Regions from separate parts of the Brevibacillus sp. NRS-1366 genome, predicted to be linked through region 2. Evidence: riboswitches for the same ligand, from Rfam matches in the RefSeq annotation. Region 2 holds a riboswitch; each other region holds the start of a gene.
What was found. Region 2 has a riboswitch for S-adenosylmethionine ahead of metK (methionine adenosyltransferase). Riboswitches for the same ligand answer to the same signal wherever they lie in the genome.

Region 1: another riboswitch for S-adenosylmethionine. It lies ahead of ACIFQN_RS15885 (sugar ABC transporter substrate-binding protein); the one in region 2 lies ahead of metK (methionine adenosyltransferase).
Region 3: another riboswitch for S-adenosylmethionine. It lies ahead of mtnK (S-methyl-5-thioribose kinase); the one in region 2 lies ahead of metK (methionine adenosyltransferase).
Region 4: another riboswitch for S-adenosylmethionine. It lies ahead of ACIFQN_RS29585 (pyridoxal phosphate-dependent aminotransferase); the one in region 2 lies ahead of metK (methionine adenosyltransferase).

The regions. Positions count from the first base shown of each region.
Region 1 covers NZ_JBITPN010000021.1:349,533-355,285, forward strand. Annotated here, with positions in the region: gene ACIFQN_RS15880 (sugar ABC transporter ATP-binding protein) at 1-787, opposite strand, end outside; gene ACIFQN_RS15885 (sugar ABC transporter substrate-binding protein) at 864-1,877, opposite strand; SAM riboswitch class I at 1,994-2,119, opposite strand; gene ACIFQN_RS15890 (ATP-binding protein) at 2,326-3,618, shown strand; gene ACIFQN_RS15895 (GNAT family N-acetyltransferase) at 3,608-4,486, opposite strand; gene ACIFQN_RS15900 (hypothetical protein) at 4,671-5,552, shown strand.
Region 2 covers NZ_JBITPN010000063.1:6,561-12,313, forward strand. Annotated here, with positions in the region: gene ACIFQN_RS34150 (S8 family peptidase) at 1-1,883, shown strand, start outside; SAM riboswitch class I at 1,984-2,084, shown strand; gene metK (methionine adenosyltransferase) at 2,220-3,431, shown strand; gene ACIFQN_RS34160 (polysaccharide deacetylase family protein) at 3,581-4,597, shown strand; gene ACIFQN_RS34165 (sensor histidine kinase) at 4,594-5,736, shown strand.
Region 3 covers NZ_JBITPN010000021.1:101,304-107,056, reverse strand. Annotated here, with positions in the region: gene ACIFQN_RS14745 (anti-sigma factor) at 1-1,026, shown strand, start outside; SAM riboswitch class I at 1,119-1,264, shown strand; gene mtnK (S-methyl-5-thioribose kinase) at 1,414-2,643, shown strand; gene mtnA (S-methyl-5-thioribose-1-phosphate isomerase) at 2,640-3,680, shown strand; gene ACIFQN_RS14730 (DUF3888 domain-containing protein) at 4,074-4,781, shown strand; gene ACIFQN_RS14725 (GNAT family N-acetyltransferase) at 5,093-5,650, shown strand.
Region 4 covers NZ_JBITPN010000051.1:78,437-84,189, forward strand. Annotated here, with positions in the region: gene ACIFQN_RS29570 (spore germination protein) at 1-410, opposite strand, end outside; gene ACIFQN_RS29575 (PLP-dependent aminotransferase family protein) at 579-1,787, opposite strand; gene ACIFQN_RS29580 (hypothetical protein) at 1,995-2,465, opposite strand; gene ACIFQN_RS29585 (pyridoxal phosphate-dependent aminotransferase) at 3,179-4,360, opposite strand; SAM riboswitch class I at 4,460-4,586, opposite strand; gene ACIFQN_RS29590 (MFS transporter) at 4,708-5,753, opposite strand, start outside.

The DNA.
Region 1 (5,753 bases), on a different contig from region 2:
GAACTTCCAGAATCGATTCCCCGATCGGGACCTCGACCTTCGGGAACTCCTCTGCAAAGCTTTTGCCCAGCATATGCGAGATGACCTCATCCATATTGCTAGCGGCCGTCTCTGTCGTGATGACTCTCTGCCCGTCTCTCATGATGGTGATCCGGTCACAGATTTCAAAGATCTCCGGCAGCCGGTGAGAGATATAAATAATCCCTACTCCTGTACTTTTTAGCTGCGCAATGATTTGAAACAGTCGCTCGCTTTCCTTGGTGCTGAGCGGAGCTGTCGGCTCGTCGAAAATGACGTATTTCGCTTTTTGGACAGTTGCCCGCGCGATCAAGATCAACTGTTTTTCCGATAACGTACATTGCTCCACAAGCATTTTCACAGGGATGGAAAACCCAAAGCCTTGCAAAATCTTTTCCGCTTCGGCGTACAGGCTATGCCAGTTTACGAATCCCTTTCTCTTAGACGAAACGAGCTGATCCAGCAAAATATTCTCCGCGACGCTTAAATACGGGATCAGGGCTGTATCGACCTCTTGATACACACATTGGATTCCCAGCGCTTTGGCATCCTGCGGTGATTGGATCGCCACCTCCCGGCCGTCTATAGAAATAGAGCCTCCGTCTGCTTGATACGCGCCTGTGAGGATTTTCATCAGCGTGCTTTTCCCGGCGCCATTTGCTCCGAGCAGCGCGTGAACCTCGCCAGCCTTTACTTCAAATTGAACGGATTGAAGAGCAGGAACCCCGGAAAAATGCTTCACGATCCCTTTCATTTGTAAGGTAGACAATCTTTACACCCCCCGAATATGGAAGATTCCCGTTGACTGATCAACGGGAATAACCAAACCAGACTTTTGCCGAAGCTTATTTGCCCCACTCGTTCACATACTCTGACAGATCGCCCATCGTTACTTTTTTATCCTTTGGCAAATCAGACTGCTTCACCAGCACAGGATTCAGCTTCACATTGTCAGGCACTTGCTCACCCTTGATTTTTTGGAACACAGTTTGCGCATGAATGCGTCCAATATTGGACGGGTCTACTGCTGCGGTCGCTGCCCAAGGTGAGTTTGCTTCCTGGATCAGTTGCAGGTCTTCATCGCTCAAATCAATCGCATATACTTTAATTTCAGTACGCCCTGCTTGTTGGATGGCGCGTGTCGCACCTTTAGCAAATTCGTCCCACGCAGCCCATACCGCTGTGATATCGCCTTTGTTCGGGTACTTTTTCAAAATCGCTTCCATCTGTGTTTGGGTGTCCAAAGCGGTGTTGTTGGTAGCTGAACCGAACGCAGCGATTTCTTTGATATCCGGATACTTTTTCAAGAAGGCATCGTACGTGACCTGACGTTTTTCCATTGGGGCAAATCCAGCTACCCAAATTTTCACGATGTTTCCTTTTCCATTGTTCTCAGCTGCCAGTTGCTCCAAGCTCAGCTCTGCCAGCTTGTTGTCATCCTGCTCGACTACGGGAACGCCCGGAATTTTGATGTCAGTGTCAAACAAGACGACTGGGATTTTCTTATCTACTGCTTTTTGCGTACCTTGCTGCAGCGCTTCTGCTGTACCGTGGTCGATCAGGATGCCGTCAAAATGCTGGTTAACCGCTGCATCCAGATTGGAAGCCATTTTAGACAGATCAGTATCGGCATTAAATACGGTCAATTGTCCGCCATTTTTCTCTACTTCTGTTTTTACACCGTTAATGTATTGTGCTGAGAACGTACCTACATTTTGACGCATGATCAGCGCGATTTTTTTCGCTTTGTCGCCGGATGCTCCACCCGCATCACCTGTAGCGCCGCCCCCACCGCACGCAGTCACTATGACCGATAATGCTAAAACAACAGACGTAACCAGACCAAATTTCTTTTTCATATAAGATGTACCCCCTTTTACTTTTTCCCGTATCCGACATCGAGCAGCCATGTTTTCAACAACCCAAAAAGCCTCTTTCTGCAGATGAAAGAGGCTTTAATCAACAAGATTCCCGCCTCTTATCTGTCAGGTACTTACCATCTACCTGTTGGAGTTAGCACCTTGGCGCGGGAGATCGTCGTCTCGCGTGCTAGGTTGCCGGGCTTCATAGGGCCATTCCCTCAGCCTTCTCTGGATAAGAGTAGTTATTATTTTCAAAACGTTTGTATTCGTATATACAGAATATAATTCTTGTATTACCCATCTGTCAACTGGGATTTTTCAAAAAATCATTACTCTCATTTTGCGTAAGAGGTCCACCTTACTTGAAAAGGAATTCTGTTGTGTCTTGTCGAAATATTGTGAAATGATGGTACATAACCTAAACAGTCTGGTATGGGGATGTCAAATGAGCCTATTAAAAGAAGTGATTCTGCAAATCTTCTTTGCCCTCACTCCGTTTGTCTTGTATAACATTTACTACCGCGACAAATTGAAAAATTACAGCCAATCTTTCATTCTCGTAACCAGTTCGTTCAGTTTGCTCCTCGCCATGACTTTTGCTTCCAGTGTGGTAGACGGTGTCATTTTTGATATTCGTTATGTCATTATGTTTTTTGGACTCGTTTACGGTGGTGTACAAACAGCGCTGCTTCTACTCGTTGAATTCGTCATCTACCGCTTATACCTCGGAGGCGAAGGAACACGGGTCGCCTTACTTATGCTCGTATGTACATTCACCCTCTGCCTGATCATTACTAAACCTTACAAAACCACCTATCGGAAATCCCTCTATACCTTCTTGGCTGGAATCCTCTTTTCCGTTGTGGCACTAGGCTTAACATTCATCTTTTTTCCTGCCTATGTCAAACAGCATCTTGCCTATCATCTGTTTGTTATTCCCATACAAAATTCAGTAGGAATTTGGCTGTTAATGTCGTTATTTAGCAAAGCGATTGCAGACAAAGAGCTATTCATCGAGCATGCGCAAAATGAAAAATTTCAAGCCATGAGCCACGTGGCTGCTTCACTCGCCCATGAAGTGAGAAACCCGCTGACTGCGGTCAAAGGCTTTTTGCGATTGATCCAGGAAAGTCCAGAGGAACACACCAAGACGGAACAATACATCAAGATTAGTCTCGACGAAATTCAGCGAACCGAATCCATCTTGACAGAATATCTCTCCATCTCCAAGCCACTCAAGGACCGCTCTGATCAAATCAATGTTTCTGAGCAGCTCCATGTCATTCAGGAAATCATGCTGCCTTTTGCCAATATGCATAATGTTGAGCTGGACGTGCAAATCTACGACACTCCCGTTATGATTTTTGCCAATCCAGACGAGATCAAGCAGGTTCTGGTAAACATTGTGAAAAACGCTATAGAAGCTTGCACAGATGTACCGAATGGACGAGTCATCCTTTCGATCCTGATGGAAAAAGGAAACGCCATTCTCATGATCAATGACAATGGCAATGGCATCGGTATGGACGAAAGCCAAATCAATTACTTAGGCTCTATTTATTTCTCTACCAAATCAAGCGGAACCGGCCTTGGCCTTACTTATTCCTACCACGTCATCCATTCAATTGGGGGCTCAGTGAGAGTGACGAGTGAACCTTTTGTCGGAACTCAATTTACGATTATTTTTCCGTGTCATGTGGATATGATCGAAAAAATGAACAACGGACTTACTGCCTGATTGCTTTTGTCATAAACACTTGCTCCGCCATTTGCGTAAAGCCAGCCTCTTGCAGGAAGGAGACTGCCAACTGATTGTTTGTCGGCAGATTTACTGTCAAGCGATAAAACGATTGATCGAGTGGAGCAAAAACATGGGCAAGCGCAAGGCGTACAATCGCTTTTGGGTCTTTGCTCTGGGGAGCTGCCTCACAGTGAAAGAGCAGCGTCGTCGCTGGATGTCCAGCTTCCTCAAATATTCGCCGGTAGAGTGCGTATCCAACCACTTTTGACTCTTGATCCAGGACGAGCAGCGCTTCTCTGTTCTCAATCGTCTGCCATTGGATGTCCCAGATCGGTTTCGTCCAAAACGGTAACTGGTATACATCCTGGGGGATTCCATGCTGGATGTGGTAGCCCGAATGATCCCTACAGCTGAGTTCAGGAAGCGAGCTCTTGCTTTCTAGAAAGATCGATCCAGCCACGATTTCAAATCCCATTTTTTCATAAAGAGCGATCGCCTCTTCATTTTCTCGGATGGCTACCAGCGCCGCCAGCTCCACGTCCTGCTCGTGATAAATCCTGAGTGTCTCCTCCATCAGAGCTTGCCCGATTCCCTGCTTCCGGTAACTAGGAGCTACTCCCGTACCGCCGTTCCAGGCAATCTTTTTTCCATGACGCTGCCAAATGCCGTTTAGCACGATACCCACAGGCTCGCCGTTCAACCATGCGACGATAGAATACGTGGGGGAAAGCTCTTCTTTTCCAATTTTGGCAGAAAGGCTGTCCGCCGTCTTCGATTGGTCGAAAAAGTACCCTTCAAATCCTCGGTTGTAAGCAAGTACAGCTTCGTCTAAGGTGCATTGATTCAGCCTTTTGAACGTGATCATGGGCTCGCCTCCTCAAAGGTATGGTACCATCAGTATTTATTTTACTAAAAATTTCTAATTAATAAAATATTTTCTGCTAAAGAAAATGCTGCTTATGAAAATAACTCCCTTTGCCGATATGAGTAATGTGCATCACATCGCCAGCAAGTGCTGGCACATTACTCGACATCGTGGGGGAAGCTTCATGCGGTTTACATCCCGTTCCTTTTCCATCTTTGCACTGATTTCGTTTTTTGTTTTTTTGACAGGCTTTTCATCTGAAGACAAGAAAATAAAAGCCACATGGATTTGGCACACGACGCTGATTGCTTCAGAACCCGACCAGATCATTTCCTTTAGCAAAGAACAGGGCGTCAACCTGCTCTACCTGCGGATCGACATCTCTCGTAAGCCCGCGTATTATCAAGCTTTTCTCAAAAAGGCAAATGAAGCTGGGATAAAAATCCACGCATTAAGCGGAAGTCCTGCGTGGGGCTTGGTAGAAAACCGCTCCAGGATCATGGCGTTGGTAGATTGGGTAATCGCCTATAACCAGGCGGCTGCGAATGGGGAGAAATTCAGCGGCATTCATTTCGATATTGAGCCGTACCTGTTGCCGGAATGGAAAACAGACCAAGCTTCTGTCGTTTCGCAGTGGAAGGAAAATGTAGCGGCCTACACGGAACGCGTAAAACAGTATCCTGCACTGGAAATTGGCTGTGACATTCCTTTCTGGCTCGACAAGATCTATCTGCCGGATGACTCTTCTACCGCCCTCAGCAAATGGCTCATCTCCAAGCACGATCATGTGACGATCATGTCCTACCGCGACCGGGTGGAGGGTCCAAACAGCATTTCTTCTCTGGTAACGGAAGAAATCGGCTGGGCTGATGAGCTGGGCAAAAAAATAGTGCTTGCCGTTGAAACCAAGGAAAGCAGCGAAGGCAATTACATTTCATTTTACGAAGAAGGAAAAGCTTATATGGACCAGATGCTCTCCAGGCTCTCGGAATTGATGTCTTCCCACCCGTCCTTTGCGGGTACAGCCATTCATTCCTATGAGCATTGGACTGTGTTGAAACCGTAAAAAAGAGCGGAAATCATTTTTATTGAATGACAGCCACGGCACAAAAAATCTTTGTTTGGCTAGATATTTTTTACGATGTGACACAATTCTTTAAGGTGATTTCACTTAGAATTCACCCCCCCATGAACGGCTGAAAAATCAGCCGTTCTATTTGTTTTAATTCGCAGGATAGTTGGAATAAATTGTTGGATATCTTTACAA
Region 2 (5,753 bases):
TGAATATGATGGCTCCTGGGTTCAATATATATACGACCAAGCTTGGCGGAAAATACGGCTCTTTTAGCGGAACCTCAGCGGCTGCTCCTCAAGTCGCGGGTGCTGCTGCACTGATACTTGCACATTATCCAAAGCTAAGTCCACTGGACGTTCGAATGCAGCTCTACCAGACTGCAAAGGATATTGGCCAAGAGGGATGGGATCGAACAACCGGTTATGGCTTGCTGGATGTCAATAAGGCTGTGCGTTCTCCGATGTCATCCGATTTCCTGGAGCCTAACAACTCTGTTTCCAAAGCGAAGGCTTTTCCGATCGAGGCGCAAATCCGCGGGAATCTCGGACCGAATGACACGGTTGACTGGTTCAAGATGGACGTTCCTTATGATGGAAAAGTAAGCTTTACGGCTACGGTTACTTCAGGGGTTTCTTCAGCGATGGCAGCTACTTTTTATTCAGACAATCGGACACCCGTCACGCAGTACATCGGAAATGGGGATACAGTCACAATCCCTGCCAAGGCTGGAACGATGAATATTCGACTCATGCGAAATGCCGGGGTCAATTCCTTTACGTACGTGCTGACCAGCAGATTCAGCATCAACCCGGATCGAAATGAACCGAATGATACAGTGAGCACAGCCAGGCCGCTCGTTGGGAATCAGATCAGCGCCACAGGCAATTTTCATTTTGAGGGAGATCAGGACTGGTTCTCTTATTACGTTCGCGAATATGGTCAAATGAACGTCGCAGTCACCCCTGACAACAAGCGGATGGATGTTGTCTTGACCGTTGGCAAGCAAGATGGGAAAAATACAGTTTGGGACCCAGCCTATTATAGCGGCGACCGTGACAATCCAGCTGTCGAAATGAGAAAAGAAGTATCTCCGGGTAAATATCTTATCCGTGTGAGTGAATATGAGCACAATGCTGTAAATGGGGAATACCGTCTGGACTTAGGCTTTACTCCAATAAAAAAAGATCCGAATGAACCGAATGACACCTACCACCAGGCGTCTCCATTAAGCGGCGGAACCTTGATGACAGGAAATTTCCCCACGGCGTCTGATTCTGACTGGTTCCAATTTACGGTCAAGACAGAATCGTACGTGAGTATTCGTGCCCCGTTTATTCCGGTCACCAATGGGATGAGACTGGCTCTCTACAGTGAACGAAATCTCGATTATGCGATGGCTACCACGAATGAAGTGGCTGAGCTATCGGATCAGGGCAGAGAAATCATGGGATTGCGTTTGCAGCCGGGTAAGTATTATATCCGTTTGAACAGCGGAATCTCTTTCAAGTATGATCTGTATCGCTTGACTGTGAATCAGCAGCCACTGCTGGCTGGATATCGCGATATTTCGGACCACTGGGCGCGCTCCGAGATCGTTAGGCTGAGCGCCAGAGGGATTGTCAAAGGGTTTGACGATGCGACCTTCAAGCCGAATCAGGCTGTGACTCGGGCGCAGTTTGCCACTATGCTGATTCAGGCGATGAGGGCGAGCGGCGAGTCTGTAGGGAGCTCCTATACAGGCAAGGCCGTCTTTCGGGATATGTCGACCAAACATTGGGCGTACAACAATTTGGGAATCGCTTATCAGAAAGGCATCTTGAAGGGCTATCCAAACATGCAGATGAAGCCTGATCAGGCGATTTCCCGTGCGGAGATGGCGGCTATGATCGCCCGTGCACAAAAGGTTCTGTTGTATAATCGAAGCACGTCCTCCTATCGCGATGTGCCGGCCAGCCACTGGGCTTCTTCCTCTATCGAAGCACTGACGGCGCGGAATTGGTTGAATGGATATGGAGCGACTTTCAAACCGCAGGGGATTGCTACGCGGGCAGAGGTAGTGGTCTTGATTTCAAAAGCGTATAAATTATAACGGCTTTTCCCACGTCAAGTACGCGGGAAATACGCGCTTCGCTAAATGTGTCTATTGACACCGCAGAGAAAAACAATTATTCTATAAACCGTAATGGATACTCTTATCCAGAGCAGGCGGAGGGACTGGCCCGATGAAGCCCGGCAACCGACTAGAGCGGTGCTAACCAGCAGAACGGACATCTGTTCTGGCCGATAAGAGGATGAAGGAAGCATAAAGCGCGCAAACCTTTTCCTCCACGAAGACGGAAAAGGTTTTTTTTCTTGCGTTTACGTCGATAAAATCCTGTCTCGGCTACCACACTATTTGTATGAGGTCAAAGGAGGTAATTTTCTCATGGCTTTGCAAAAAGGTCGTCGTCTGTTTACATCTGAATCCGTAACCGAAGGACATCCGGATAAAATTTGTGACCAAGTTTCCGACTCCATCTTGGATGCGATTCTGTCTAAAGATCCAAACGCTCGTGTCGCTTGCGAAACATCCGTAACCACTGGTTTGGTGCTCGTAGCGGGTGAGATCACCACAAACACGTACGTTGATATCCAAAAGCTCGTTCGTGAAACAATCCGTGAAATCGGCTATGATCGTGCCAAGTTTGGTTTTGACGCGGATACTTGCGGTGTAATCACGGCAATCGGCGAACAATCTGCTGACATTGCTCTTGGTGTTGACCAAGCTCTGGAATCCCGCGAAGGTAAAATGTCTGACGCTGAAATCGAAGCGATCGGTGCTGGTGACCAAGGTCTGATGTTTGGCTTTGCTTGCAACGAAACACCTGAGCTGATGCCACTTCCAATCAGCATGTCTCACCAATTGGCTCGCCGCCTGACTGAAGTGCGCAAAAACGGCACGCTGGCTTACCTGCGTCCTGATGGAAAAACGCAAGTAACCGTTGAGTACGACGGAGACAAACCTGTTCGCATCGATACGATTGTTATTTCTACCCAACATGCTCCAGAAACGACTTTGGAGCAAATCAAAAAGGACCTGGTTGAGCATGTAATCAAACCAGTTGTTCCTGCAGAACTCCTGGATGCAGACACCAAATACTTTATCAACCCAACTGGTCGTTTCGTAATTGGCGGACCACAAGGGGATGCTGGCTTGACTGGTCGCAAAATCATCGTAGATACCTACGGCGGTTATGCTCGTCATGGCGGCGGCGCGTTCTCTGGTAAAGATCCAACCAAGGTAGACCGCTCCGGTGCTTACGCAGCTCGTTATGTAGCGAAAAACATCGTGGCTGCAGGTCTGGCAGACAAGTGCGAAGTTCAAGTAGCTTACGCAATTGGTGTAGCACAGCCTGTTTCCATTGCTGTAGATACGTTTGGTACAGGAACTGTTTCCGAAGAAGATCTCGTGAAACTGGTTCGTAAACACTTTGATCTGCGTCCAGCTGGTATCATTAAACAGCTTGACCTGCGTCGTCCAATCTACAAACAAACAGCGGCTTATGGCCACTTCGGACGTAACGACCTGAATGTTCCATGGGAGCAAACAGACAAAGCAGAAGTACTGAAGCAAGAGGCAGCGCAACTGGGAAAATAATAACTGCAAAGAAAGAGCCTGGTACTGTTACTGGGCTCTTTTTTGTGTGGCCGGTTTGTTGCCTGGCTATCCAGTTATTGGGGAAGAGTGGACAAAGGAATTTGTAGGGATGTGTCGAATCTCCTAAAAGGGAAGTGAGGAGGGGTTTTTTGCAGAAAAGAAGGCTCTTCCTGATCGTGTTTGTTACCTGTTTGTTTTTTGTCATGGCCCTTGGATTATTGGGTGAATCGGGTTTGGTAAAAAAGAATGCGCAAAAAGTGCAACCTTTTCCCCAAGTTGATACGTCTAACTTCATAAGCGAGGCAGCAAATGCTGAGCCAAACGTCACAGCAACACAAAATGCAACGGTAAGCCCGAAAAAGTGGTACAACAATCAGGTCGTTGTATTAACGTATCATCATGTGACAGATGAGTCTGGTCAGAGGTACGTCATATCGCCGGAACTATTTGCACGGCACATGGCGTTTTTGCATGAGAATGATTTACATCCCATATCGCTTGCAGAGTTTTTGCAATTTGTGCAGACGGGTACCTTATCGACCGCGAATGCAGTATTGATTACATTTGATGACGGATATGAGAGCTATTACACAAAAGCATTCCCGATCTTGCGTGCATACGGTTATTCTTCTGTCAACTTTGCGATTGCAGGTCGATTGCGAGATGTAGAGCAGCGAAAACGCGAGAATATGACTACACCGCTGACGCGTCAACAGGTGAATGAGATGCTTGCCTCAGGGCTTGCTGACATCGGTTCCCATACGTACAGCTTGCATGAGGAAGAAGCCCGAAATGAATGGGGAGAACTGGGGCCAGAAACGGCACCTGTCTATTTGAAGGATCTGAACCGTTTGGAAGGCGAACAGGAGTACAGGGACAGACTGTTTGTAGACTTCCGCATGTCACGTGCAGGCCTTGGTTCATGGATCGGCAAAGAAGTAAAAGCACTCTCCCTGCCTTTTGGCTACACGAACCACATTGTATTAGAGACTGCCAGGCAAGCCGGTTACGAGTATGTGTTTACCTCTACACCAGGGCTAGCCAAACGCGGTACAAATCCGTTTGCCATCCCTCGAAATGACGTAGGGTTACAAGATGTGGATGAGACGAACCTCCATCAGCTGTTCACGAAAGCGAAAAATGAGTTTGAAGGAGAGCAATCATGAACAAAGCGATTGACATCAGCGTGCTCGATGGGGTGATCAAGCGAACGATTGAAACTGTTGAGACGAGTAAAACCGAAATATTTGATATAGCGGAAAGCGCCAGACAGCAAGGCAATTCGCTAAAGTTCGATTTGCATGAGCTGCGTCAGGAAATTTCCAAAGTGATTCAAAAAGTAGATGCCCTGGAGCTTGCCTACCAAAAGTCTCGCAACAGGCTGGTTTTGGTGAGTCGTAATTTCCATATGTACACCGAGGAAGACATTCGGATCGCCTATGAAGAAGCGAGTCGCATTCAAGTGGAGCTCTCCATTTACCGGGAGCGGGAAAACAACTTGAAACGCAGACGCAACGATTTGGAGCGCCAACTGCGGACGTTGGAAGAAACCATTATCCGGGCTGAAAAGCTGGTCTCGCAAATGGGTGTGGTGCTCGGCTATTTGACTGGCGATTTGAGTAAAATCGGAGAGGCATTGGAGTCGGCAAAACAGCACCAACTGATGGGGCTGAAAATCATCCAGGCGCAGGAGGAAGAGCGCAAGCGAGTAGCGCGAGAAATCCACGACGGCCCGGCACAATCTATGGCCAACGTCGTGCTGCGCTCGGAGATTGTGGAAAAAATGCTGAAAAATGAGCGTATTTTAGAGGCGCAGATGGAGCTCCATGAGTTGAAAGAAATGGTCCGGATGAGTTTGGCTGACGTCAGACGGATTATTTTTGATTTGCGTCCAATGGCTCTGGATGATCTAGGGTTAGTGCCTACCTTGCAAAAGTATATTCGAACCTGCGAAGAACGTATCGCTTCTTCCATTGATTTAGTAATATTTGGAATAGAGCCTCCTTTGCGCAGTTCAGTGAAGGCTGCGATTTTTCGGTTGGTTCAGGAGTGCCTGAACAATGTAGAAAAGCATGCCGAGGCAAAGGCTGTTCAAGTGAAGGTGGAATTTTTGCAGGAATCCCTCAGCCTCGTTGTAAAAGATGATGGTGTTGGCTTTGATTTGGATAAACGGATGGCAAACGGCAATTCGTTCGGATTACTCGGCATGAAGGAGCGCGTTCAGTTATTGGAGGGCTTGGTGGATTTACAGTCTGCTCCTGGCGAGGGAACGAGGGTCATTTTCCAAATACCGCTGAAATTGTGAAATCTTACAGAATATGT
Region 3 (5,753 bases), on a different contig from region 2:
GGCAAACAAGAGCTTGCGGCACTCACGGAAGAAAAGCAGCGAGCCATCATTCGCCGGGGAAAATGGAAGATGCGTCTGTCCAATTCTGCATTCACGATGGGGCTTACGTTCATCGCCGGTGTTTTGCTTTTTGTGGTGAACGGCTGGTTCGGTTCACTCATGCATGACGATTTGTTCCGGGTCGCCAAGGACATGGTCAACTTCACACAGCCGGGTGTCACTGTAGGTAGCAGCGGCTCGCAGGTCGGTTTATTTTACGGAAAGATCACCATGGAATTGCGCGAACAGGTAGGGAGTGAGGTCAGCAATGCCGGAATTTTTGAGAGCACCAACATCTTGTGGAAAAGCAGTGCCAGTCCCCAATGGACAAACGGGGTCAGGGAGCAAAAGCTCTTTTTCCGCTACCCGACAGGGGAAAAGATGACTCTGGATGAGACGGAGCATTTGCGGACGCCTGCCTGGACGACCATGCAAAAGCTGCCGGAAGGTACGGTGTCACAGTTGGCGGTTTCCTTTGACCATTTTCTGACCTACGAAGAGTACTATCAACTCATTTCTCGCTATGTCAGCTACGACACACATGATACGGTCTGGTTCGCTGTCGATACGGGGCAGGAAGTAACAAAAAGAGATGCTGATGAAGGAAATCGTCTGCTTGGAGCAGGCGACGTCTGGGGATTTGCGGAGCGCGAGCTAAACTACGGAAATGCCCCCATTCAAGTAAATGGCGAAGGGGACCGACGTGCAGCGGCTTATCTGAACGAAATGAAGTATCTCACTGAACAGGAGCGGCTGACCAATGACATTGGATTTAGCCTTGTTTCCAGGGGCAAGCCCCACATTGACAAGCGGTACCAGTACATGCAGGAAAAAGGAGTCCGCATTTACGGTGCAGTCCTGACGGGACCGACGAAGGAGCTGCTCAAGCTGCAACAAGAAAAGTCCATTACAGCAGCCTTTCTAGGCAAAGTGGACTGGTGGAATTGGGACCGTCCCGCTGCCTCTGGGTCAATGTACAGTTGGTAACAAAAATGGATGCAGGCAACCGAAAAAGGGTGTTGACAGCAGGGAAACGTGGCTGTATGATTCAAACTAAATCATAACTGCATACGATGGATACCTTATCCAGAGAAGGTGGAGGGACTGGCCCGATGATACCCGGCAACCGACATGACGCTTTTCAGGCGCGAGCAGCGACTGAAATGACAAGCGACGTGCACGGTGCTAATTCCTGCAGAAACAAAAGTAGTCTGGAAGATAAGGGGGACAAGAGCACGTTTATTTTGTACGTGACGACAGCGACCTCTTTTCTTCGGGAAAAGAGGTCTTTTTGCATAGTGAAACCGTATGACTGGGGAAGATATCCAGTCCTCTAGAGATAGATCAAAATGACAGTGAGGGGAGAAGTCAAGCATGGCTTATCGCGCGTTGACCGAGCAGGAGGCAGTGGAGTACGTAAAGGGTTTGCCAGGTCTGTTTACCGAGGGAGCAGAGCTTACAAGCCACGAAATCGGTGATGGAAACCTCAATTTGGTGTTTGACATTCGTGAAGCAGCTACAGGAAAAAGCGTCATTGTGAAGCAGGCGCTCCCCTTTGCACGTGTGGTTGGGGAATCATGGCCGCTTACCGTAGACCGTGCGCGCATCGAGAGCGAAGCATTGCGGATTCAGCACAAATACGTGCCGGATTTGGTGCCAAAGGTATATCACTTTGATGTTGAGCTCGCTCTGACCGTTATGGAAAACGTGGGTGACCATATCATCATGCGCAAAGGCCTGACCCATGGCAATCGCTATCCGCTCTTTGCCAAGCAGATTGGCCGTTTTATGGCGCAGACCTTGTTCTACACATCTGATTTGGGGACACATCCGTACGACAAGAAAGCGCTTGTCGGAACATTCCTAAATCCCGAATTGTGCAAAATTACTGAAGATCTGGTCTTTACGGATCCATATGAAAATGCACCTACCAACGATTTCAATCCATTGATTCGCCCAGAGGTGGAAGCGATCTGGAACAACAAGCCGCTCAAGCTGGAGATCGCCAAGCTGAAATACGACTTCCTCACACGCGCTGAAGCGCTTTTGCATGGTGACCTGCATACAGGAAGTATTTTCATTACCGAAACGAGCATGAAAGTCATCGACCCTGAGTTTGCCTATTACGGTCCGATTGGTTTTGATATCGGTGCGGTTATAGCGAATCTGCTGCTCAACTATGCTGGTCAGCACGGTTTGCAAAAAGACCAAGGAGAACGGGAAGCGTATCGCGAATACTTATTGGAAACGGTCGAAGATGTTTGGAACGAATTCGTCTCCCAGTTTGTTCAGCTTTGGCACAAGCAGGCAAAAGAGCGCAGCGCTCATGTGGAAGGTCTGTGGCAGAGCTATGTGAAGCGATTAATCCAGGATACTGCCGGCTTTGCCGGATGCAAAATCCTGCGCCGTGTGATTGGGCTTGCAGGTGTGGCTGATCTGAATACCATCGCGGACGACAAAACCCGCGCAGAAGCAGAACGCTTGGCGCTGGTCATTGGTGAAGCGCTGATTCTCGGCCGCGGCAACGTAGACGAATCAACAGACATTACGGACATTGTCCGTACGGTGACCGCACGCTATTATCAGGAGGCAGCAAAGGTATGACAACGAGTACACAATTTGCGCCGGTCAAGTGGGAGAACGATTGCTTAGTCCTGCTTGACCAAACGCGACTGCCAGTAGAAACGATTTATTTGAACTTGACGACATCCGAAGAAGTGTGGGCTTCGATCCGCCATTTGCAAGTACGCGGTGCCCCAGCGATCGGGATGGCAGCAGCCTATGGACTCTATCTTGGCATTCGCGGCAGCGAGGCAGACTCTCATGAACAATTTTGGAGCGAATTGAACAAGCATGCGGATTACTTGGGTACATCCCGGCCAACTGCTGTCAATTTGTTCTGGGCCTTGGATCGGATAAAGGCTCGTGTAGAAAAAGAAACGAATCTGTCCGTAGCCGAGCTAAAGGCTGCCGTACTGGACGAAGCACTGGCGATTCAAACAGAGGACGCAGAGGTATGTCGGACAATCGGTGAGCATCTGTTGACCCTGCTGCATGATGGTATGGGTATTCTCACTCACTGCAATCCGGGTGCACTTGCAACTGCTGCTTACGGAACCGCGACTGCGCCCTTTTATTTGGCAAAGGAACGCGGCTGGAATCTGAAGGTATACGCCGACGAAACTCGCCCTGTTTTGCAAGGCGCGCGCCTCACAGCCTATGAGCTGCAGCAGGCTGGCATTGATGTGACACTGATCTGCGACAACATGGCAGCGATGGTCATGTCCCAGGGCAAAGTAGAGGCTGTTATCGTAGGAACAGACCGCGTAGCTGCTAATGGTGACGTCGCAAACAAGATCGGAACGTACGGCGTGGCGGTATTGGCCAAGGCACACGGCATTCCTTTTTATGTCGCAGCTCCGTTGTCTTCCGTCGATCTGGAAACACCAACAGGTGACGATATTCCGATTGAAGAGCGGCCAGCCGAAGAAATTACGCATGGCTTGGGCAAGCAAGTAGCGCCAGACGATATCAAAGTGTACAATCCTGCTTTTGATGTGACTCCTGCCAAATACATCACGGCTATCGTCACAGAGACAGGCATTTTTAAACCAGAAGACATTGGTAACAGCAAAAAGTAAATCAAGTTTAGGCAAACGTCCACCTTGTCGTACAGGTGGGCGTTTTTCTCGTCTTTTGGCTAGGTGGTTAATGTGGCTGTGGTGGAGGAGAGGAAAAAGGAGAAAACGCTCCAGCTTCTTGGGGCCCCTGCTAGGGGTCATCCCTGTCCAGCTCCATTCCAAAAGCGAAACCGCGTCCAAAGCAGCCGATTCAAGGTGTATTTCAGAGGTGGACGCTTACAATCGTGTTTCGCTTTTTCCACTCCGCTTCGGCGGTTCCCCAAAGAGCTTCGCTTTTTTCTCCTTTTTCCTCGGCCAGCTTTAGCTCTTCCTCCTGCCTTCTGTTGGGAGCTTCAGGAAGATTAAAGGATAAAATCACCTCCATTTGTGGAATTTAACCAATGAGGTGATACTGTGAAAAAGTTGTTATTGCTTTTGTGTTGTTTAACATTTCTTCTTGGATCTGTACCTGTGTCAACAAACGCTAAACTGCCAAACTTCAATAAGGGAATACCGACTCAGGAATATTTTGATGTGAATCTGAATGGATATGGAATAAAAGTGCTCGATGATTTTGTTCTTGAAAATATCAATAAAAATAAGATTACGCCGCTGACAAAAATCTTTTTTGAACTATTAAGACGGGAGCAGCAATGGATATTCGAGCCCAGACTTTATATAAAAGGAGACAAAGCGTATGTCCATTTCGTAAAAAAGAACGGTTTAAATGTTCTCTACTCATTAAAGAAAGTGAACGAATCTTGGGAGGTCGCTAGCGTCCAGAAAAAGACGATCAATAGAATTCCGGTTCCGAAAGACCTGCTACAACAAGCTTTTATCGAACGGATGGTAGAACCTATCAGTAAAGCAATTAGTCAATATTATGGCAGTGGGAAGTTGTGGTATAGGGGATTTGAGAAGGTCCTCAGTATCGAAAAGGACGAAACCCATTTTATTTTTTTTGTAACGGTTCAAGTAACGACATTTGAAGGTCCGCACAATCCCCCCTATGGTGAAGAAACCATTCGTTTTCGCATAAAAGGTGGCGGTGAGGTAGAACAGATCGGCTATGAACATAGGGATATTACCAAAGAAGAATTATCAAAAATACAAGTAAGGTGAATCAAGTTGCAAATGTTATATTTTGCGTAATTCCCAAAAAGCTTCGTGGAAAGCTCCCAAGAGAAGGCCGATGGAGCTGGGTAGGGATGACCCCCAAGCTAGTGACCCAAGAATCTGGAGCGTTTTCTCCTTTTTCCTCCTCTCCACTCCAGCCCGACCAAACACGCAGCCAAAGATGCGGGCGCAATATCCCGCACTTTCTTAGGAGCTTCTTGCCAAACCATCTGCCTTTGCACCATAATCAGCGTAAACCGTTATTTATCTGGAATTTTCCAGCTGGAGACCACGTAGAGAACAGAGGAGGGCTTGGGATGCGACAGATTTACATGACAGATGAATCGTTTCTCAAACAGTTAGAACCTGCGGATGCTGCCGAGATGTTTTGGCTGACAGATACCAACCGGGCTTATTTGCGAGAGTGGCTGCCGTGGCTGGATTTCACCAAACGGGTAGAGGATACGGCCAACTTTATCCAGATGACGATAAATCAGCATAATAATAATCAGGGAACGCACTACGGCATTTGGTATCGAGGACGCCTGGCCGGAACACTGGGTGTTCACAATCTGGATTGGATCAATAAAAAGACCTCGATAGGCTACTGGCTCGGCGCAGGGTTCCAGGGGAAGGGCTTAATGACGGATGCGGTAGCTACCTATATAGATCGACTCATTTTTGGTTCATGGGGATTGCAAAAGGTAACCATTCAGGCTGCAATAGAAAATAACAAGAGCAGATCGATTCCAGAACGCTTGGGTTTTCAACTGGAAGGGGTATTGCGGCGCAATGAATTTCTGTATGACCATTTTGTCGATCACGCGGTGTACAGCTTGCTTCGTGAAGAGTGGCATGATTTAAAAAATGGATAAAAGGTAGATTGACAAGGAAAATTCAGTAAATTACGATGGAGAAGGTACGAAAAGGGGCTGCGCGATTCGCACGCCCTTTTTTGAGTGAATCAGAAGAACGCGG
Region 4 (5,753 bases), on a different contig from region 2:
GGCTCGTCGATTGACCTGCCTTTCACCGAAGCCAGCGGAAACTCGACGACCCGCCGCTCTTGATCCATGAGTAAAAGGGCGCTGCCCCCTAAAATGGCGTTTACCCCCTGCTCGAGCGAAATAACTCGAAAATTGGAAACAGGAAGCTGCTTGCGTTCAAAGATACGCTCGCGAAATTCTGCCTGATCGCTCACAACCATTGATAAAATGGGAGAGAGCACTTCTTCCTGGATGCTTTGCAGATCGATCATCACCGACAAGTAAATCAGCGCGCATTTTTGATGGAAACCTGCCTCAAAAACATGAAATACAGCATCGGAGCAATTGGCCAGCTGCTCTTTCAGGCAGCTCAGCTGCTCCTCCATCCGCAGGTCGGCTTCGCCCATTTTTTTGCCCCGTTCCTTGTCCATTTCCCGCCCTCTTCCCTCTTACGTCGGTCCGTAAAAAGATCGCTTCTTTTGTGAATATCCTTGCACGAACTTCCTGCCTTTATTCTTTCTGGGCAGTGAGGAAAAAACAGCAAAAAAGACAGCCATTAGCTGGCTGCCTTTTGCATCAATCAATTCTATGTGTACGGTTTACTTGTTTACGGCCAGGCTTTGGTTGTACAGCTCCAAAGCTTTGCCAAGTCTGGCAATCGCCAATTGTGTATCTTCCCGGTTCAAGAGCGTGTAGTTAAGGCGCATCGTGTTTGCTTGTGGTTGCTCTGCATAGAACGGCTTCCCCGGTACAAAAGCGACGCCTTCCTTCACAGAAGCAGCGAGCAGCTTCTCCGCATCCACGTGCTCAGGCAGATTTACCCAGAGGAACATGCCTCCGCGCGGTTTTTCCCACTTCACTCCACTCCAGTTTTGGGCGATCATCAGTTCATTCATCCATTCCATGCGCTCTTTATAGGACGCACGGATTTTATCAATATGGCTTTCTAGATCAAAATTCGCCAGCAACTGCTGCAATGCGATCTGGTCGATTGTGCTCGATTGCAAATCGACAGCTTGCTTTGCCTTCACCATCATCTGAATCACACGCTTGTCGCCAATCGCCCATCCTGTACGCAAGCCAGGGGCGACGATTTTGGAGAACGTACTGGTGTATACGACACAAGAATTTTCTGGATGTTCATCGAGAGAGAAGATCGAACGATACGGTGCTTCCCCATCAAACTGAATTTCTCCATATGGATCATCTTCCAGAATCAAGATGTTGTTTTCCTTACATTGACGCAAGAGGCCGAGACGGCGCTCCATACTCCATACCTTTCCTGTCGGATTTGCAAAGGTAGGAATGACGTAAGCCATTTTCGGGCGATACCGGGCAATTTTCTTTGCCAAATCGTCCAGATCCATTCCTTCAGCATCACCATCCACCGGAATGGCGCGAATCCCACGAAATTGGAACAATTGGACCGCAGCCAGATACGTAGGATTTTCTACCAGCACGACGTCGCCTTCATCCAAATAGACACGGCAGAGCAAGTCGACGGCCTGCTGGGAGCCGGTAGTCAGCAGCATATTCTCCACGCCAACATTCATGTGCTTCTGCTTCATTCGAGATGCAACCCACTCACGAAGCGGTAGATACCCATCAGTCAAACCATATTGTAGGGCTTTTGCCCCTTGATCAAATGCACGGTTGAAAGCTTCACGCATTTCAGCGATTGGAAAAGAATCCTCAGCCGGCAATCCTCCAGCGAGCGAGAGCACTTGATTGCCTTGGGTCAGCTTCAAGATTTCCCGGACAGCCGAGGAGGATAGTGCTTCTACCGATTTTGAAAATGAGTACTCCATATTCCGTTCCCCCTTGATTTTGCTTATACCTGTTTTATCACTGTCGATAAACATTGTCCAATCCCTGCTGGCTATGGGGAAATAGGTTTTGACTATGTCGAGCGATTGTTCGTTCGTCTCTGATAGATCGCTCGCCTACTCTGAACAACTACGCAAAAAACCCCCTCTCCACGATGGGAAGGGGGTGTATGTATCTACTGGGTGAAGCTACGCGATACGGAATACGCGCGCTTTTTCTTCTTGTGGCAGGAAGGAGAGATCTACGTGTTTTTTTGCTTCCTCTACGCCGATGTCCTCGGCCAACAGCAATGCTTCTTCCTGGAATGTAGGTGTACAGCTTCCTTCGTTTAATTCACAAAGGCGCTTTAGTCGCTTCAGACGATCTGCTGTTTTTTCTGCTCGCATACAGTCGTTGCTGAGCTCACATACATTTACATGACGTGCATCGGCAACCATGCTCACATCGTTTACGTGAACAATCAGTCGCTTCCCTTCCTCAGTCACAAAACCAATCGAGCAAAAATGCGCACCTGACATTTCCAAGCGAGTGAGGACGGCATTTGTAAAAACTTCACCCGTACGCAGACGAACCTGGCCTGCTTCAATGGCTCCGCCTACCTTACGCTCGTTGGCGATCACCGTATACATATCCGTGTAACCGTTAATCTGATAGCGCATGTTACCCTCCTGCTTTTCATGAATGACGAGTCAACGTTGAGACTAATTATCATTAACAACACCATCGTATAATGAAAATCATTATCTGTCAATAATGAGAATGATTTTTAATGAGAATGATTAGAAAAACGCGGGAAGTGCGTCCACGTCCTTTGGCTACGTGGTCAGTGAGGCTATTGTGGAGGAGAGGAAAAGGGAGAAAATGCTCCAGCTTCCCCAGTCCCTTGCTGAGGGGTCATCCCTGCACGGTTCCATGAAAAAAGCGAAACCGCGTCCAAAGTAGCCGATTCATGACCCTTCTCAAAGGTGGACGCTTAAGACCGTGTTTCCCTTTTTTCATTCCACCTCGGCTGGGCCCCAAAGAGCTTCGCTTTTTTCTCCCTTTTCCTCGGCCAGCCTTGAGTCTTCCCTACTTCCTTCTTCTGGGCTTTCCATTGGGGTTCTTTGAGAAACTTTCAACATAAAACGTTGGTCAAATGAACAAAAAACGGAGCGGACAGTCTACACTTCCTTGTAGGACAGAGACCAGGCCCCGCCGGACGCAAGCGATAGCTTGTGTTCGGCGGGTGGAGACCGGAGCGCTGAATGGAAATAGGCTTCTCCCACTACAGCCCCTTTCCAGACACTCTTAGGAGGGCTATAAATTCCTATCTGTACCAAAAAGACCACAGCTGCTGTTTACCAGCATATGTGGTCTGATCCATTGGAAACACCTATTTTCCTTTGTTGAACAAGCCCAATTCCTCGATTCGCTTCACGGCCTCTGCCAATCGCTGCTCATCGGATAAGAGTGCTGCCCGGACGTAGCCTTCTCCTGTCGGACCAAAGCCATTACCGGGCGCTACAACTACATGCGCTTTTTCCAGTAACAAATCTGAAAACTCGACCGAAGAAAAACCACTTGGAATAGGAAGCCATGCGAAAAACGAACCTTGCGATGGCTGTGCTTGCCAGCCAATGCGGTGTAAATTCGAGTACAAGGCATTGCGGCGACCTTCGTATACAGCAACCAGGTCACGGACGCACTGCTGAGAGCCTGTCATCGCACGAGCCGCAGCCATCTGGACCGCCCCGAACAGACTGACGAAATAGTGGTCTTGAATCAGATTAATCAGACGAACCAACTCACGATTGCCAACCATTGCACCTACACGCCAGCCGGCCATGTTATACGTTTTAGACAGGGTGTAAAATTCCACGCCTACTTCCTTTGCACCTGGCACTTGCATAAAGCTGACAGGTTTTTGTCCGTCGTAGCTAATCGCGCCATAAGCGAAGTCATGGCAAACCACGATCTCATTTTTACGGGCAAAACGAACCGTCTCTTCATAAAATTCAAACGGTGCATTGACCGCAGTCGGGTTGTTCGGGTAGTTCAAGAACATCAGCTTGGCCCGCTCCAAATCCGCCTGGGAGATTTGGCTGTAATCCGGGAGAAACTGATTTTCCGACTTGAGTGGCATCATCACCATCCGACCGTCTACAACCGCTACGCCTGACCAGTAATCAGGATAGCCTGGATCTGGAACCAAGGCTACGTCCCCTTTGTTCATCAGCACCTGGCAAATTTCCACGAGACCGGTTTTGCTGCCAAACAGAATAGCCACTTCTTCTTCGGGATCGAGATCTACATCGAATTCTTGTTTGTACCAGTGTGCCACTGCCTGCTTTAGTTCCAGTCGTCCTGAAAAAGGCGGGTATTTGTGATGAAGAGGCTGCGCCGCTTGGGCTTGTAATTCTTCGATAATATGCTGTGGTGTGGGCAAATCAGGGTTGCCTTGGCCCAGATTGATCACATCATGACCTGCCGCGATCACTTTGTTTACTTTTGCCACCAGTGTAGCGAAAAACTGGGTCGGTAACCGATCAATCATGTCGGAGGGGTGAATGCGCATCTTTCTTCATTTCCTTTCTGTCGGGTCCTGCTTTTTTATCAATGTACTGCAAAAACCCCTCTTTCTTTACAGAAAAAGGGGTAGATCAGCTTCGTCACGTCCTTATCTGCCAGGAATGTATCCTGCTGGAATTGGCACAGCATCTGTATCCACCAGGCATAACTGTATGGATCAGATCCGCTGCCGGGTTTCATAGGGCCAGTCCCTCCACCTCTCTACATAAGTAAAGCACACGGAATATAATGTTTTTTAGCAATTTTATCTTACTTGAGAGGGGTTTGCGTGTCAAGTTGCGCGGATATCATTTGGCAAAAAATGGGTTGCATCCTTCAAATGATCGGAATTTATTAAGTAAGTTTCCTGGAACAACCAACGATCAGGAGCCCGGCGCTTATACCTGCCGTCACGACGGCAATAAAATGCAAACCTGAAGTCGTCACCGTGCCGTCGAAAATAAGCCCGAGCAAACTGATGGAAAAAATGGTGCCTATTGAACGGAACGTCTGAAACAAGCCAGAAGCGACGCCCGTTTCCTCCGCTTTCGTATGGCTGTACAGTGCCGTGAAAAGCCCCATGTTGTACATTCCATTGGGAATCCCAATGACTGCTACAACGAGCAGAATGATCGCAACAGGCGTATTTGGTCCAATCGCAAGCAGGAGGAGCGTACCGATCACGAGCACAATACCGCCGATAATGATGGGCTGTCGGTAACTTGAACTGCGAATCATTCGGACAGCGAGAGGCGTCGTCAATACGCCGATCCCCGCGAAAGGAAGCATTAATAATCCGGCCGTCTGCGCTTCATATCCTCTAACTTGACCTAGCCACATGGGCAAACCGAAGAAGAGCGAATAGAAGACGAAGTTCATGCCGGCATACTGAACAAATACGGAAGCAAGCCGAATATTCGAGGTTAGCATTCTTATGTCCAGAAACGGCTTGTCTGTGCGCAGCTCCCGCAGAATCAGGAAAGCCGCAGCGATCAGAACGACGATCAGCAACCACCACTGCGTTCCTTTGCCCAGCGAGAAAAGGAAAAAAATCAAGCTTGTGAACATGGCGCTGAACAAGATAATTCCAGGCAAATCCAGCAAGTGAAATACGCTTCCACGTTCTGCTGAGGATGGATTCTTCCTGTCCGCGGGAATCCATCTGAAAGCCAGAATGAGCACGACTAGCGCAATCGGTATGTTAATCCAGAAGATAGACTGCCATCCCGCATTCGTAACGAGCAGGCCGCCCAGCGTAGGTCCGAATGCAGCCATTACGTTTGCCGTGATGGACAGTAACCCAAGCGCCGAAGCCGAGCTTTTGCCGTCATCGCCGTCTACCGTCCCGGAAATGGAGCGAATGATCGACAGACCTGCCGGAAAAGCACTTGTGGTTCCAA